2 regions of the Williamsia sp. Leaf354 genome follow, and region 1 is predicted to be linked to the other one. Evidence: riboswitches for the same ligand, from Rfam matches in the RefSeq annotation. Region 1 holds a riboswitch; the other holds the start of a gene.
The links. A riboswitch is a leader RNA that binds a small molecule or an ion and turns the genes downstream of it on or off. The one in region 1 is predicted to bind cyclic di-AMP.
Positions count from the first base shown of each region.

Region 2: linked by a shared signal. The riboswitch ahead of ASG12_RS06955 (transglycosylase family protein) and the one ahead of ASG12_RS12395 (C40 family peptidase) in region 1 are both predicted to bind cyclic di-AMP.

Region 1 covers NZ_LMPL01000003.1:182,343-190,190, forward strand. The annotation lists gene ASG12_RS12365 (ArsA family ATPase) at 1-33, opposite strand, end outside; gene ASG12_RS12370 (SRPBCC family protein) at 57-494, opposite strand; gene ASG12_RS12375 (hypothetical protein) at 499-912, opposite strand; gene ASG12_RS12380 (glycosyltransferase family 4 protein) at 1,024-2,142, opposite strand; gene ASG12_RS12385 (hypothetical protein) at 2,157-3,491, opposite strand; gene ASG12_RS12390 (C40 family peptidase) at 3,494-4,552, opposite strand; gene ASG12_RS12395 (C40 family peptidase) at 4,728-5,321, opposite strand; cyclic di-AMP (ydaO/yuaA leader) riboswitch at 5,337-5,536, opposite strand; gene ASG12_RS12400 (hypothetical protein) at 5,647-5,874, opposite strand; gene ASG12_RS12405 (DEDD exonuclease domain-containing protein) at 6,159-7,848, shown strand, end outside.
Region 2 covers NZ_LMPL01000001.1:1,438,148-1,445,995, forward strand. The annotation lists gene ASG12_RS06930 (helicase-associated domain-containing protein) at 1-269, opposite strand, end outside; gene ASG12_RS06935 (hypothetical protein) at 303-497, shown strand; gene moaC (cyclic pyranopterin monophosphate synthase MoaC) at 591-1,016, shown strand; gene ASG12_RS06945 (MogA/MoaB family molybdenum cofactor biosynthesis protein) at 1,013-1,489, shown strand; gene ASG12_RS06950 (molybdenum cofactor biosynthesis protein MoaE) at 1,489-1,926, shown strand; gene ASG12_RS06955 (transglycosylase family protein) at 2,083-2,730, opposite strand; cyclic di-AMP (ydaO/yuaA leader) riboswitch at 2,740-2,878, opposite strand; gene ASG12_RS06960 (MoaD/ThiS family protein) at 3,269-3,538, opposite strand; gene moaA (GTP 3',8-cyclase MoaA) at 3,535-4,566, opposite strand; gene ASG12_RS06970 (flavin reductase family protein) at 4,706-5,215, opposite strand; gene ASG12_RS06975 (hypothetical protein) at 5,255-5,464, opposite strand; gene ASG12_RS22295 (cold-shock protein) at 5,688-6,110, shown strand; gene ASG12_RS06985 (DUF2771 family protein) at 6,206-6,742, opposite strand; gene ASG12_RS06990 (MFS transporter) at 6,749-7,848, opposite strand, start outside.

The DNA.
Region 1 (7,848 bases):
GGTCGACACACCCGCTCCCCCCGGTCCCAGCACGAGGTGGACCGGCGCCAGATCGATCAGCCCTCGACTCGCTTCTTGAGTTCCTTCAGCGCGACATCGGTGATCGCCTTCTCCGCGCGCCGCTTGAGAGCCCCGATGATCGGTATCGCGAGGTCGACCATCAGCTCGTAGGTCACCTTCGTCGAGCCCGAGGTCTGCTGGACGAGGGAGTACCGACCCTGTTGGGCGGTCTGGAGTTCGCTGCTGATCAGATCCCACTCGACCGCGTCGCCGGCGGGCGCCCAGGTGTAGGACAACTCGTAGGTGTCGCGCAGGACCCCCGCGTCGAGGCGGAAGCGCACCTGCTTGGCGCGCTGACCGTCGCCGGGGTCGGTGATGGTGACCTCGTCGGCCGCCGACACCCATTCGGGGTAACGCGCGAAGTCGGCGATGACCGCCATGATCGCCTCGGCGTCGGCGTTGATGACTATCGATTGTTCGGTGCGGTCGGCCATCGACTCACCCTCTCCCCACGGCCGGTTCCCCGGCCGCTCGTCCGGCTTCGAGGCGGTCTTTCACCTCGGTGGACATCGCGCGTCCGGCGACGCGTCGACGATGGTTGGCCGACGCCAGCCATGCAGCGCGGCGGCGCGCGGAACGCTCGGCGACACCGTCGTCGGTCTCGGCGGGTTCGGCGTGCATGAAGTAGTGCAGGACGAAACCGTCGAGCACCTCCTCGAGCCAGACCTCCATGGTGCCGTTCGCACCGCCGGAGATCGACCACCGCATCCCCTGTTCCACACGGTCCTCGACCACCGTGAGGTGCAGGTCGGGCCACCATCGACGCCAGCGGGACCGGTCGGCGATGACGTGAGGGGCGTCGTGTGGCGACGCGGCGACGAACGTCTCGTCGGCCACCTGGATGCTGCTCACCGCACTAGCTTCACACATCGACCTCGGCGCACACACCGCAGAGTGCATCATCGGCGCGGCCGTCCGCGACCGGTCTGCGCGACCTCGTGCATCGGTTCGCGGTCCATCGTCCTACAGCAGCTGCATCAGTCGCGCGGCCATGGAATCCCACTGCCATTCGGACACAACGACATCGCGTCCCGCCGCGCCCATCGAGGCGGCGTGCGGCCGATCGGAGAGGATCGCGCAGATCGCCAACCCGACGGCTGCGACGTCGCGGCCGTCCACCACGGTGCCGGTCACGCCCTCGCGCACGGTCTCGGGTGCACCGCCGGAATCGCCGGCGACGACCGGCACACCGCACGCCGAGGCCTCGAGGAACACGATGCCGAGCCCCTCCACGTCGAGTCCGCCCCCGCGGGTCCGTGTCGGCATGGCGAAGACGTCGGCGGCCGCGTGGTAGGCCGGTACGTCCTCCGACGCCACCGATCCGGTGAACACCACGTGCTCGGCGACTCCCGCCTCGCGGGCCCTGCGTTCGAGCGTCTCGCGATACGGCCCGCCGCCGACGATGAGCAGCCGGGTGCCGGCAACGTTGCGCCGGATGTCGGCGAGCGCGTCGATCAGGACGTCCTGCCCCTTGCGCGGGACCAGTCGTGACAGACACAGCACCACCGGCGCGTCACCGAGATCGTGACGGTCCCGGATGCGTTCGCGCGCAGCGCGATCGGGCACGAAACGCCGACTGTCGACCCCGGGGGGCAGGTGTTCGAGCGCGGCGTCGGCGCCGAAGGCGGCGGCGAAACGATTGCGGGTGTAGCGACTGACGTAGGTCACCACGTCGGCGTGGGAGCCGATGTGGCCGAGCACCTGGCGGGCCACGGGGAGCATCGACCACCCCACTTCGTGGCCGTGTGTGCTGGCCACGATCCGCCGTGCGCCACCGGCGCGGAGATGGGGCGCGAGCACCGCCAACGGTGCCGCCGCGCCGAACCAGACCGTGTGGATGTCGTGTTCAGCGATGAGGGCGCGGGCCCGTCGCGCGACCGCGGGGGTCGGGAGCATGAGGCTGGTGCGGTGGCGGACCACGGTGAACGGTTGTGCCGCATCGAACGCCTCGCAGTCCCGCCAGCGCGGCGCGTAGACGACGATGTCGCGCGCGGGCATCCGCTCCACCAGGTTCAGCAGATACGACTGGATTCCGCCGGCACGCGGCGGGAAGTCGTTGGTGACCAGCAGGGTTCGGTTCATCGATCGCTCGCGCGTCACCGTCGGGCGGCGTCGCGCAGCCACTGCTGCCAGCCGGAGATGACCGCGGCGCCGGGACCGCCGAGAGCGGCGGTCATGGCCTGCGCCTGTTGGGCGGGGGTGCTGGGCCCGCCCGCGAGAGACAGATAGAGCTTCTTCAAATCGGCGGCGCCGTGGGTCTGCGCCACGTAGGCCGCGAACGACCATGCGGTCTGATACGCGACCGGCGCCCCGGCCCCGGACACCGTGAACGCGTCGTCGGCGGGCAGGCCCGTCGGCACCGATCCGGCCGCGACCTCGGCCATCAGGTCTGGCGCGGCGTCGCTGATCGACCGAAAGGTGCCCGCACGTCCGACGTACTCCGCGACCCCCTCGGTCACCCAGGTCGCGGCGGTGGGTTTGGTCGAGGTGCGGGCGGCGACGTGGGTCAGTTCGTGTCGCAGCACCACGTCGAGTGCGGGGCCGGGCAGACCCGTGATCGCGCCGGGGGTGAACACCACCTGCTGGCCCACCGTGTATCCGCCCACGGCGTCGTCGGAGGCCGAGACGGTCGCGGCCGCAGCAGCGCTCGCATCGGCCGGCGCACTGCGCGACAGGGCGGAGAAGGCCGTGGTGGAGTCGGTCGCGACGACGACGGTGCGACGCGGCCAGTCGGGCCCCCAGAACGCCGAGACCGCGGCGACCGCTCCCGGCATCGCCGACTGCAGGCGGGCCCCCAACGCCCGGCTGCCCGGGAAGTCGAGCACCACGGACTGCTTGCCGCCGGTCGCGACGCGACGTGCGGCCACGCCCGGGAAGTCGAAGAACTGCGGCGGAGGGGCGGCGGAGGTCCCCAGCAGCGGTCCCGCCTGGCCGACGATCTTCCAGTCGTCGCCGTAACGCGCGAACACGAGCGGGTCGGTGACGGTGACCGGCGGTTCGTCGACACCGGACAGGGCGTACCGCAGCACGGTGGGGACGACCCAGGAGTCGGAGCTTCCCGCGTCGTCGAGTCGGGACTGGACCGCCTCGGGGAGGAGTTGTTCACCCAGACCGCCGGAGCTGGACGGGTCGATGCGGTAGTCGAGCGTGGAGAGACCCACGTCGTGGATGGCGGTGCCCTCGGCCACGAGGGTCTGGCGGAACGCCGGGGCGGCGGTCACGTCGACCAGTGCCCCGATCGCGGTCGCGTCGCCGGCTCTCTGCGCCGCGCTCAGCTTCGCCAGAGTCGCCCGCACACCGTCGGTGCGCTGTTGTTCGAAGACGTTCTGTGTCTGCGACGTCGGTGCGGCGCTGTCGGCACCCCCGTCACCGCAGGCGGCCAGGACCAGCAGTGCCACCGCGATCGGCACCGCACCCCATCGGCGCGTCACCGTCAGTAGCGCCGGGCGGAGTTGTACGGGCCGGCCTGGTCGATCGGTACGACCTTCACCGGGACACCGAAGGTCGAGGCATGCACCACGTACCCGTCACCGACGTACATGCCGACGTGGGTGGCATCCGGATAGTAGATGATCAGGTCGCCGGGCCGCAGATCACCACGGGCGACCGGCTTTCCCCCCGAGAGCTGGGATTCGCTCGAGCGCGGCAAGGTCTCCCCGGCCTGCTTGAACGCCCACACCATCAGTCCCGAGCAGTCGAACTGGGTCGGACCGGTGGCGCCCCACACGTACGGGTCGCCGATGCGGGTGAGTGCGGCCTGCACCGCGACGACGGCTGCGGCGGTGCCCTTGGGGATCAGCGACGGATCGAAGTCGATGTTCGGTCCGCGCAGAGCGGCGAGTTGCTTGCCGGTGAGCGACTCGTAAATGGCCTTGACCTGGGCGATCTGCAACTGCAGGTCGCTCTGTTTGGCCTGCAGGTCGCCGCGGGTCTTGTCGACGGCGGCGAGTGCCTTGGCGGCGGAGTCGCGAGCGCTGACGGCCTCGGCGCGCGCCGCGGTCGCCGACGCGCTCGCCTTCTTGTAGGCCCGCAGGTCGGCCGACGTCTGCCGCGACACCATCTCGAGGCCGGACATCTGGTCGAGCAGAGACTGCGGGGAATCGGAGACGAGTACGGCGTAGAGACGGTTGACGCGCGCTCCGCGGTAGCTGGCACGCACGAGCGCGTCGACGCGGTTCTGGAGTTCGTCGAGTCGGGACGAGAGTCCGTCGAGGGTGGCGGTGGCCTTCGCGGCACGGGCATCGGCGGCGGCGACATCGCGACGTCGCTGGCCGAGCTGCTCCTCGGCGCGGTGCATCGCCTCGGCCGACTGCTCGGCCTCGCGTCCGAGGGAGGTGTAGCGGGTCAGCAGTTGATCGGGCGAGCGGGGTGCGGGCTCGGCGCCCGCCGGTGTCGCGAGGGTGACGGCGAGGACCAGGGCGACCGCGAGCACGAGGATCATCTGGACCACCGAGATCGCACGCGCCATCACGTTGTCACTCACCACACGCATTCGTCGACTCACCACTTCCACCACACCGGTTCCCGGTTTCACGTCACCCGAGGGGCAGTCCGCACAACCGGGAGGAGATCAGCGCCCCCCGCCGTCCGCCGGGAAGGATACGGGTCGCCGAACCCCCGCGAGGGGTGTTCGGTGACAGCCGGATCGCCCGACGACCGGATGTCGCTCAGTAGCGACGAGCGGCGTAGAAATCCATCGACTTCAGGCTGGCCTTCTGCACAGGAACACCTTCGGTGCTCGAGTGCACGATGGTGCCGTTGCCGATGTAGAGACCGGCGTGCGAGCCGCCGTTGAAGATGACCACGTCGCCGGGGCGCAGGTCGCTCTCCGCCACGGGGCGCCCGCCGCCGAGCTGTCCGTAGCTGTCACGCGGGATGGTCTTGCCGGCCTGCTTGAACGACCAGTAGACGAGACCGGAGCAGTCGAAGGCCCGGGGGCCCGCGGCGCCGTAGACGTACGGCGAGCCGATGCGCGTGAGTGCGGCCGATGCGGCGCGCTGACCGAGAGCGCCGTTGCGTCCGAAGAGATCGGGCGACGACTCGGGGCCGTTCGGCTTCGGCTTGGCCTTGAACTGCGGTGGGATCTGGTTCTCGGTGATGCCGGGGATCTCGAACGTCCCGATGCCGGGGACGGTCACCGGGGCGGCCAACGCGGGTCCTGCCCCCATCGCCACGGTGCCCAGGGTGATCGAGCCTGCGATCACTGCTCCTCGCGCCGTCTTGAGACCGGTGCTGGGCTGTTCCAAACGATGTTTCGCCACGAAGCGAGTTCTCCTCATATCTTCCTCGACCGCCTACCGGGTTAGCTGTCGGATTCGGGCCGGAAGACTGGCCCTACCCCCGTGACGACGCGCGGACGTGCGAGATCTGATCCCGACCGGCCACTCGAACACACGGAGGATTCACCCCGATCGGACTGCGTCCGAAGTGATGGTTCCCCGATTCGCCCCAGAGGGCGATTGAGCGGTGACCTCGCGATCCGCGACTTGGCGTCGCGGGACACCCCGCAAGGTCTCGGAAAGGTTACGAAACCGTACGTCGATCTGTCCACCGGAACACGAGTTCGGCGCGTTGCCGCGTGAAAGGTCAGCCGGCGCGCAGTTCTCGCACGTCAGCGAGGTGCTGCGAGTCCTGACCACGCGTTTCGGTGACGATCGGTTCGCGTCGTGCCGACGGGCCGACGAGCCCCAGTCCGATGAAGACCTCGACGGCGTCGCGGACCGCGTCGACGTCGAGCGCAGCCGGCTGCGGCACCGAGCGCAGACCATCGGTGCTGTTCACCGCAGTGGGCAGTCCGACGAACACGGTCATCATGCAGCCGTCGCAGGACCGGGGACGGCCGGGGCACGTGGCGCAGTCGATGTGCATTGTGATCTCCATCTCATTTGTGCCGGGAGGGCGTTCAGGCGGAATGCAACGGCGTCGAGCTGTCCGATCCGCGGTCTTTCACCGGTGTCAGCCGGTATGACGGGGACGCTAGACACCCCCTCCGACAACACGACCTCCCTCAGGGGTCGGGCGTCGTTGTCGGGGTATCGAACTAACGTTCGCCTCATGCGTCACCCTCATCACATGGGCCCCGCCGAATCGACGACGTCGTGACCGCCTCCGACGTCGACGACCGCGGTGTGCAGCTGGCCTTCGACGAGATCGGCGAGCTCGGCAACGACACCCCGCTACGGGAGACGACCTTCGTGGTGGTGGACCTCGAGACGACCGGCGGCAGCGCGAGCGCCGACCGCATCACCGAGATCGGCGCGGTCAAGGTGCGCGGCGGGGAGATCCTCGGCGAGTTCGCCACGCTGATCGATCCGGGGTGCGCCATCCCCCGGCACATCGTCGCCCTCACCGGCATCACCGAGGCGATGGTCTATCGGGCCCCGCAGATCGAGGAGGTGTTGCCCGCATTCCTCGAGTTCGCCGACGGGTGCGTTCTCGTGGCGCACAACGCCCGCTTCGACACCGGCTTCCTCCGCGCCGCCGCGGCGGCCCAGGGCCGTCCGTGGCGGTTCCGTCGCGTGCTGTGCACCGTCACCCTCGCCCGACGGGTGTTGCCGCGCGACGAGGCGCCGACGGTGAAGCTCTCCGCCCTCGCCCGCCTGTTCGCCGTCGGCACCACCCCGACGCACCGCGCCCTCGACGACGCGCGCGCCACCGTCGAGGTGATGCACGCCCTGTTCGAACGGGTGGGCAACCTCGGCGTGCACACCTATCGCGAACTCGTCGAGTTCCTGCCGGGGCTCACCACCGCCCAGCGCGCGAAACGCACCATCACCGACGGTCTCCCGGCACGGCCCGGGGTCTACCTCTTCCGCGGACCCTCCGGTGAGGTCCTCTACGTCGGCACCGCCACCGACCTGCGCCGCCGCACGCGGCAGTACTTCACGGGCTCGGAGACACGGCCGCGGATGCACGAGATGATCTCGCTCGCCACCCGGGTCGACCACGTCGAGTGCGCTCACCGCCTCGAGGCCGGGGTCCGGGAGCTGCGACTGCTGGCCGCGCACGCACCCGCCTACAACCGCCGTTCCAAGACGCCGCACGCAGGCTGGTGGGTGGTGCTGACCGACGAGGCCTTCCCCCGCTTCACGGTGAGCCGCCGCCCCGGCGAGGTGTCGGTGGGTCCGGTGCGGGTGCGCTCCGACGCCGCCGCCCTGGCCGACCTCGTGGCCGACGTGTGCGGGTTACGGACGTGCACACGGCGGATCGGGGCGTCGGGTCGGCACTCCTGCGGGCTGACCGATGCCGGCCGACGACCGGTCGGCGGGTGTCGCGGCGCCGGTGCCGAACCGGTGAGCGCCGAGGACTACGCCCCGATTGCGGCCCGCGCCCGGGCGGTCCTCCTCGGCGACGACGACTCGCCGCTCGAGTCGGTGCTGGACCGCCTCGAGGTCCTCGCCGCCGCCGAGATGTTCGAGACCGCGGCCCGCCTGCGCGACCAGCTGTCGACGACTCTGTCGTCGCTCGAGCGCTGCCAGCGACTGGCGTCGCTGTGCGCGATCGCCGAGCTGGTCGCCGCGCGGTCCGACGGCGCGGGCGGTTGGGAACTCGCGGTGATCCGCCACGGCCGACTCGCCGCGGCGGGTGTCGCCGTGCGCGGGGCCCCACCGGTCGCGATCGCCGAGGCGTTGGCGGCGTCGGCCGAGACGGTGGTACCCGGCCCCGGACCGCTGCGCGGCGCGGCATCCGAGGAGGCGGCGCTGGTGCACGCGTGGCTCGTGACGCCGGGTACCCGGATCGTCTGCAGTACCGATGGTTTCGTGATGCCGGTGCGGTCGACGGCGCGGT
Region 2 (7,848 bases), on a different contig from region 1:
CGGCGATCGGTGTCGGTGCCGAGGCGGATGGTCTGCTCGGCCACGGCCACGGTGAGCAGATCGAGATCGTCGGCGGCGAGGTTGATCGACGGTCCGGCCAGGGCGCGCTGGGCGAGGACCGCAGTGCCCGCGGGTGGGGGACTGGCGAGGTCGGGGCGCGCCGCCATCAATGCGACGAGCTGGTCGTCGGTGCGTGCGCCGAGGTCGGCCGCGAGCCCGCCGGGACCTGCGGCATCGATCGAGCCGTCGCGTCGATCCCCAGAACTCATCCCACCGATGATAGGGACCGCTCCCATGGCAGAATGATCGCCGTGGCTGAAAAGAAGAGATACGTCGACAACGGCTGGCCCCAGTCGGACGAGGGTGATCACGAGCACGCCGTGTCGGAGTTCGCCGCCAGCATCTCCGGAGCGCTGTCGCCCTTCGGTGACGTCGAGTTCCCGCTGCCGGTCGACCAGCTGCCGTACACGCACGCCAAGACCACGCCCAACCGCTGATCGGTGTCTGATCCGCGATCACCGGGTGACGACCTCCCCGGGGATCCCATCGCCTCCGGTCTGACGCATATCGACGCGACCGGGGCCGCGCGCATGGTCGATGTCGGGGGCAAGTCGGTCAGCGACCGTGTCGCTGTCGCCGGTGGGACGTTCTGCACCACCGCCCAGGTGATCGACGCCCTGTCCGACGGCGCGCTCGCCAAGGGCGACGCCCTCGCGACCGCGCGCATCGCGGCCATCATGGGCGCCAAACGCACTCCCGACCTGATCCCGCTGTGCCATCAGGTGGCGCTGTCGTCGGTGACCGTCGATTTCACGATCGCCGCCGCGAGCATCGACGTCACCGCGACCGCCGCGACGTCGGATCGCACCGGTGTCGAGATGGAGGCGCTGACCGCCGTCGCCGTCGCCGGTCTGACTCTGCACGACATGGTCAAGGCACTCGATCCGTGGGCGAGCATGACCGACATCCGACTGCTCACCAAGTCCGGCGGCAAACGCGGCACCTGGTCGCGATGACCGCCCACACCGCGCGCGTCGTCGTCTCCTCGACCCGCGCCGCGGCCGGTGTCTACGCCGACCGGACCGGGCCCGTGATCGCCGCTTGGCTCGCCGAACGGTCCATCGAGGTCGACGACGTCGTCGTGGTGGCCGACGGGGACGGTGTCGGCGACGCGCTCCGCGCCGGCGTCGAGGCGCAGGTGTCGCTGATCATCACCACCGGCGGCACCGGGCTGCACCCGACCGACCTGACGCCCGAACAGACCCGCGCCGTCCTCGACCGCGAGATCCCCGGATTGGCCGACGCCGTGCGCGCCGCGGGTGTCGACAAGGTGCCCACCGCGATCCTCTCGCGTGGCACCGCGGGTATCGCCGGCTCGACGCTGATCGTGAACCTCCCCGGCTCCACCGGCGGCGTGAGGGACGGTCTCGCGGTGCTCGAGCCGGTGCTCGCCCACGCTCTCGATCAGATCCGCGGCGGCGACCACTGATGACCGCGGTCGTCGCACGCGCTGTCGTGACCGACGCGCCCATCGACCTCGCCGACCACGAGCGTGCCGTGGTCGACGCCGCCGGCGGTGCCGCGGGCGCGGTCGTCGGGTTCATCGGCGCGGTCCGCAACCATGACGGTGGTCGCGACGTGCGCGCACTGCACTACTCGGCGCACCCCACCGCCGGCGACGTGGTCGCCGAGGTCGTCGCGAAGGTCGCCGCGGAATCGGCCGGTGTGCGGGCGATCGCAGTCTCGCATCGCGTCGGTGATCTCGTGATCGGCGATGCGGCTCTCGTCGTCGCGGTCGCGGCCGACCACCGTCGCGCCGCCTTCGACACCTGCGCCCGCCTCGTCGACGAGGTCAAAGAGGCACTGCCGGTCTGGAAACACCAGATCTTCGCCGACGGCACCGACGAATGGGTCGGCTCGGCCTGACGTTTCGGCACGTTCGGCGGAAACTTTCGGCACGCTCGGCGGATAGTTTTGGCACGTTCGGCGGATAGTTTTGGCACGGTCGGGGAATGGAAAAGGGCCCCGCACGGACGGCGAGGTCACGTGCGGGGCCCTTCGACTGCGAGCCGTGTCAGGAGATCACGGCAGGGGGAGAAGTCCCTTGTTCTGGTTGAACAGAGCGATCTGTCCGGCGTCGAGCTGGAAACCGCTCCGCTTGGCCTGCTCCCAGAACGCGGCGACGGCCGGGTTCACGCCGGGCTTGGCGACAGCCTCGTCGACCTGCTTCTTGACGTCGGCGGTGGTCTTGGCCGGTGCGGCCTCCTCCAGCGACTTCACGGGGGCCGAAGCCTTGCCGTTGAAGTCGGGCGCCTTGAACTCAGGGAGCTTCGGCACGTCGGTCGGGGCCGAACGCGGGGTCGGGGCGCCGAGGCCGGTGCCGCAGACGGGCCATGCGCCCTTGCCCTGGCCGGCGAGCACGCGCTCGGCGACGGCGATCTGCTGCTCCTTGGTGGCCTCGTTGGCCGTGGGTGCGTACTGGGTGCCGCCGTGGCCGGCCCAGGTGCTCTGGCTGAACTGCAGCCCACCCTGGTAGCCGTTGCCGGTGTTGATTCCCCAGTTGCCGCCCGACTCACACTGTGCGACCTGGTTCCACTCGGAATCGGTGGCGGCCGAGGCGTTGCCCACTCCCATGAGGAGGGTGGCGCCACCGCCGAGAACGGCGGAGGTCACGGCCACTCGGGCGACGGTACGGGTGGCGGATGACTGCTTGCGATGACGTCCGGACATAGAGCTGTTGTTTCCTCTCTCCACGCGCCGACGAAGTCAGCTGTCGGGTTCGGGCTGAGAGGTTGCCCGGCTCCGCAGTGCGGAGCTTCACCCCGAGGGACTCGTCGTGGTTGACGAGCTCCGTTTCCGATGTCGGCGGTCGTGACCGTCGATGTCGGAGGTGGGTCCCCCGCCCTCGTTCCTGAAGTGTGTCTCTGGAGGCTCTGTCCACGGAACGAGGTTTGGCGCGGCAGACAGAACATGTTGTTTCGGGTGTGGCCACAGGTGCAGCCGAACGAGACGCTACGTGTTCGTCTCAGGTGTGTCATACCTTCGCATGACGAACGAGTCGGTGTGTCGTCCTGGGTGTCGAACGCGTTTCGGGCGTCATCGCAGGCCACAGCGCTGATAGCCGGTCCGTGTCCGATCCGTTATCCCCCCGTGATGTGAACAAGGTCACAGCGCAGATCGGGCATGGATTCACGCGGATGGGAATGGTTCCGTCGACACGCGAAAGATGGTCGCGCAGTCGGGATCTCGCAGATACGTAGTTGTGACCTCAGCCACCGGCGAACGGTGGTAGAACCTCGATCACAGCGCACGGGGCGACCGGCATCGAACGGTCGCGGACGGCGACGGAGTCGCGCAGGTAGGTGCATCGGCGCAGGACCTGCGCCAACGCCGGGTTCTCGCGACCCAGGGCCGACTCCAGGTCGCCCACGGTCGCCGACGCCCCGACCTCGACGGTCTCCTCGTCGTGACCGGCCGCTGCGCGTGCCGCCGCGAAGTAGCGCACCTGCACCGCCACGGTGCCGCTGTCGACGCTCATCCGCCGATCGCAGACATCGGGCGGGTGGGCTGGAGGAAGCCCGGGTCGTTGATGGCGTGCCCGGGCAGCTTGCCCCAGGTGGCGCCACGCCAGGCCAGCGCGATCGCGGCGTCGTCGGCGCCGGTGCGCAGGAGTGCGCGCAGATCGGTCTCGGTGGTCGAGAACAGGCAGGTACGCAGTTGACCGTCGGCGGTGAGGCGCGTGCGGTCACAGTCACCGCAGAACGGGCGGGTCACCGAGGCGATGATCCCGACCCGCGCGGGCGTGACGGTGCCGTCGGCGGCCGTGACGTGGTGGCCGTCGACGATCCACGTCTGCGCCGGTGCCGATCCGCGCGGCGCGGTGTCGGCGACGAGAACGTAGTCGTGCGAGAGTCGCTCGACGACCTGATCGGCGGTGATCATGTCCGCCCGCGACCACTGGTGCTCGGCGTCGAGCGGCATCTGCTCGATGATCCGCAGCGAGAAGCCGTGCTCGAGGCACATGGCCAGCAGGGCCGGGGCGTCGTCGAGACCGCCGTCGGGATGCAGCACCGCGTTCACCTTGACCGGCGTGAGACCGGCCTCGGCGGCCGCGGCGAGACCGTCGAGCACGTCGGCGATGCGGTCGCGGCGGGTGATGGCCGCGAAGCGTTCGCGGTCGAGGGTGTCGAGGGAGACGTTCACCCGGCTCAACCCCGCGTCGGCCAGTACCCGCGCGTGCCGGCGCAGTCCCAGGCCGTTCGTGGTCACCGAGGTCTCGGGGTGCCCGGGCAGCGCCGAGACGGCCTCGACGATGCGCGGCAGGTCCTTGCGGAGCAACGGCTCGCCACCGGTGAACCGGACGGCCTCGATGCCCAGTTCGGTGACACCGATGGTGATGAGACGGATGATCTCGTCGGCCGAGAGCACGGCGTCGCCGGGGAGCCAGTCGAGGCCCTCGGCCGGCATGCAATAGGTACAGCGCAGATTGCAGCGGTCGGTGAGCGAGACACGCAGGTCACGGGCGGCTCGACCGAAGGTGTCGATCATCGGGCCCTCGGTGGGCATGCCGTCGGTGTCGACCGCCGCGCCCGAGACGCCGGGCACGGCGATGGGTATGCCCAGGGCGATGGCTGTCATGACACCAGCGTAGCCAGCTACGACCGCGAGCGACGATCACGTCGACGGCCGCGAGGTCGCGCAAAGGTCAGGCGCGCGCCTCGAGGGCCCGGAACGTGCTCGCGTGGAACACCAGCGGTTCGATGTCGGGGTCGGCGTCGAGCGCGGTGATCTCGAGCAGCACCAGATTGTGGTCGCCCGCGGGGATCTCGTTGTAGAGGGTGCACGAGAGGATCGCGGCGGCATCGGGGACGAACAGCGCGCCCGAATCGGTGACCGCGGGGGTGACGCCGTCGAAGCGGTGATCGGCCGCGCCGGCGAGCTGGCGGCACAGCGCGTCCTGGCCGGCGGAGAACACGCTGACCCCGATCGACGGGGCGTCGCGCAGCTTCGGCCAGGTGCTCGAGGTGTGCTGCACGCACAGCGACACCAGCGGGGGATCGAGCGACACCGTCGCGAACGAGCTCGCGGCCATGCCCACCGCGACGCCGTCGATCTGGGCGCACACCGCCACGACCCCCGACGGGAAACAGCTGTATGCGCTGCGCAGGGCGTCGCCGTCGGCGGCGGGACGCAGATCGGTCACGGTCACGGTCATCGGTATCCCCTCATTGTTGCCCCCTCATCGGTGTCCTCGTCATCGGTGCCGTCGCCCGGAACGCAGGGCGAACACGAGCGCGAGAACGAAGCCGATCGGCAGGCCGAGGGTCAGCAGGTACACCAGGGCGGGCGCGCGTGTGCCGTCGTCGAGTGCGGGGACGGCGAACATCGTCACGGTGGCCGCGATGCCGATCGCGAAGAAGATCAGCGCTGCGTAGAGCAGCCGGTTCCGGGAAGCCGATGGCATACCCACGACGGTAGAGCAGCGCGCCGGTGGGGCGCGCATCGGCGCCCGCCGTCGGTGGTGATGGAGTCCGTGCGGGCAAATTACTCGACGACGAGGGCATAGAATGGTGGAGTAGCGCGTCGGTGAGTGGGACTGATGTCTCCACCTCGGTGCGCTTTCGTCGTGCCAGGGCATTCCCCGGGCCGACGACTCGAGACGCTACGACGATGTGAAGGTGAGCACGGTGCCTACCGGCAAGGTGAAGTGGTACGACGCAGAAAAGGGCTTCGGCTTCCTGTCCCAGGAGGGCGGGGAGGATGTCTACGTGCGGTCGAGTGCGCTGCCCTCGGGCGTCGAGGGTCTCAAACCCGGCCAGAAGGTCGAGTTCGGCATGGCCGCGGGACGTCGCGGCCCGCAGGCGCTGTCGGTGACCGTGCTGGAACCGGCCCCGAGCGTCGCGAAGAACGCCCGCGAGGCCGCCGCCGCGCGTGAGCCGGCTGCCAAGCGTCACTCACCCGACGAGCTGCACGGCATGGTCGCCGATCTCATCACCCTGCTCGAGGGCAAGGTGCAGCCCGATCTGCGTCACGGCCGCTACCCGGATCGCAAGACCGCGCAGCGCATCTCCGAGGTCGTCCGCGCCGTCGCCCGGGAGCTCGAGCACTGAGTTCTCGCCTGTTCTGACACCGTTCGCACGCTCGCTGACCGTTCGCATGCCGTCGGCGACGTGCGAACAACACGGCGCCATGCGAACGCCGCTACCTACCGTGCGGCCGGTACCTCGGTGTTCGGGGGCAGGGTCTTGAGTGACCAGAAGCCGCGGGTGATGGGTGCGCCGCCGGCGTCGGTGCGGCCCGAGGGCAGGCGTACCTCGACGTTCGACACGATCTTGTCCTTCGTCGACGACACGGTGAACGTGAATCGCTCGTTGGGTGCGTAGAACACCGGCGGTTCCTGCTCGAAGCCCTTCGGGGTCAGATACTCGATCGTGAGTGCCCATGGGGCGTCGGCGATGCCCTGCGACACCGAGATGATGGCCTGCTCACCGACCGGCACGGGCAGCTCTCGCGCGAACGTGCCCTCGGCGCCCTTGCGGCAGTTCGAGAGGTCGATGTCGCACAGGATCGTCGGCTGCACCCTCACCAGTGTCTTCCCGGTGGTGGCCTGCAGGTAGGGCGCCTCCTCCTCGTGGCCGGAGGTCAGCGCGAACACGCCGCCCGCGACCACCGCCACGAAGACGACACCGATGATCGCGATGATGGCGACGAACTTCTTCTCGCCGGAGCTCAGTCTGAACACGGGGCTCTACAGTCCGTTCTTCTCGTGTGACTCGACGCGGACGCGGCGGGTGGCCAGGCGGTCGAGGTCGATGGCGCCGGTGGGTTGGGTCTGCGCCGGGCGCCGTCCACCGAACCCGGGAACCAGGGTGGCGCCGCGGTAGGTGAAGAACGTCTGCGACATGCCCAGCGCCAGCAGCACCGACACCACCGTGAATCCGATCCACAGCGTCGAGGGCAGCAGCACGCCGAGCGCGGCCCCGATCACCCAGCACAGCTGCAGAACCGATTCCGATCGGCCGAACGCCGAGGCGCGCGACTCGTCGGGCAGGTCGTCCTGGATCGAGGAGTCGAGACACACCTTGCCGATGGCGCTCGTCCCCGAGGCGACGAGCGCGGCGAGGGCGGCGAACAGGATCGACCCGAACACCGCGGCCAGCACGGCGGCGGCGAGGCTCGCGCCGGTCACCGCGACCACGATCTTCTGCGGGTTGCGCAGCTCGAGTCGCGTACCGGTCGCGTTGCCGACGAAGTTGCCGACACCCGCGGCCGCCCCGACCGCACCGAGCACCGCCAGCTGCATCCAGCCGGTGTGGGAGTTCTGGTTCGATTTCGCCCAGAACGCGATGTAGAGGGTGAGGAAGCCGGTGAGGATGCGGATGGTGCCGTTGCCCCACAGGCCGGTGAGCACGTTGCGTCCCAACGGCTGTCGCATCTTGGCGGCGAGCGCGGCGGGGGTGAAGCTGCGTTCCTTGCGGTCGGTGTCCGGGCGGGCGGGTGGCTCACCGTGATAGGCCAGCGTCGCGGGGATCTCACCCGCGGTCACCTCCACCCACGCCGGGATGCGCATGCAGAACACCGCGCCGGCGATGGCGAGCAACGCCAGACACACCATCGCGCCGGGTACGTGCAGGGGCAACACCTGGCCGAGCATGGTCTCGAACAGTGCGGCGATGGCGCCGCCGATGACCGTGCCGACCACGAGTCCCCAGGTGGTCAGGCGGGAGTTCACGCGCACCAGGTCGATGCTCGGCGGCAACACACGCGGTGTGACAGCCGATTTCAGCACGCCGAACGATTTCGACAACACCAGCAGACCCAGCGCACAGGGGTAGAGCACCCACGGGT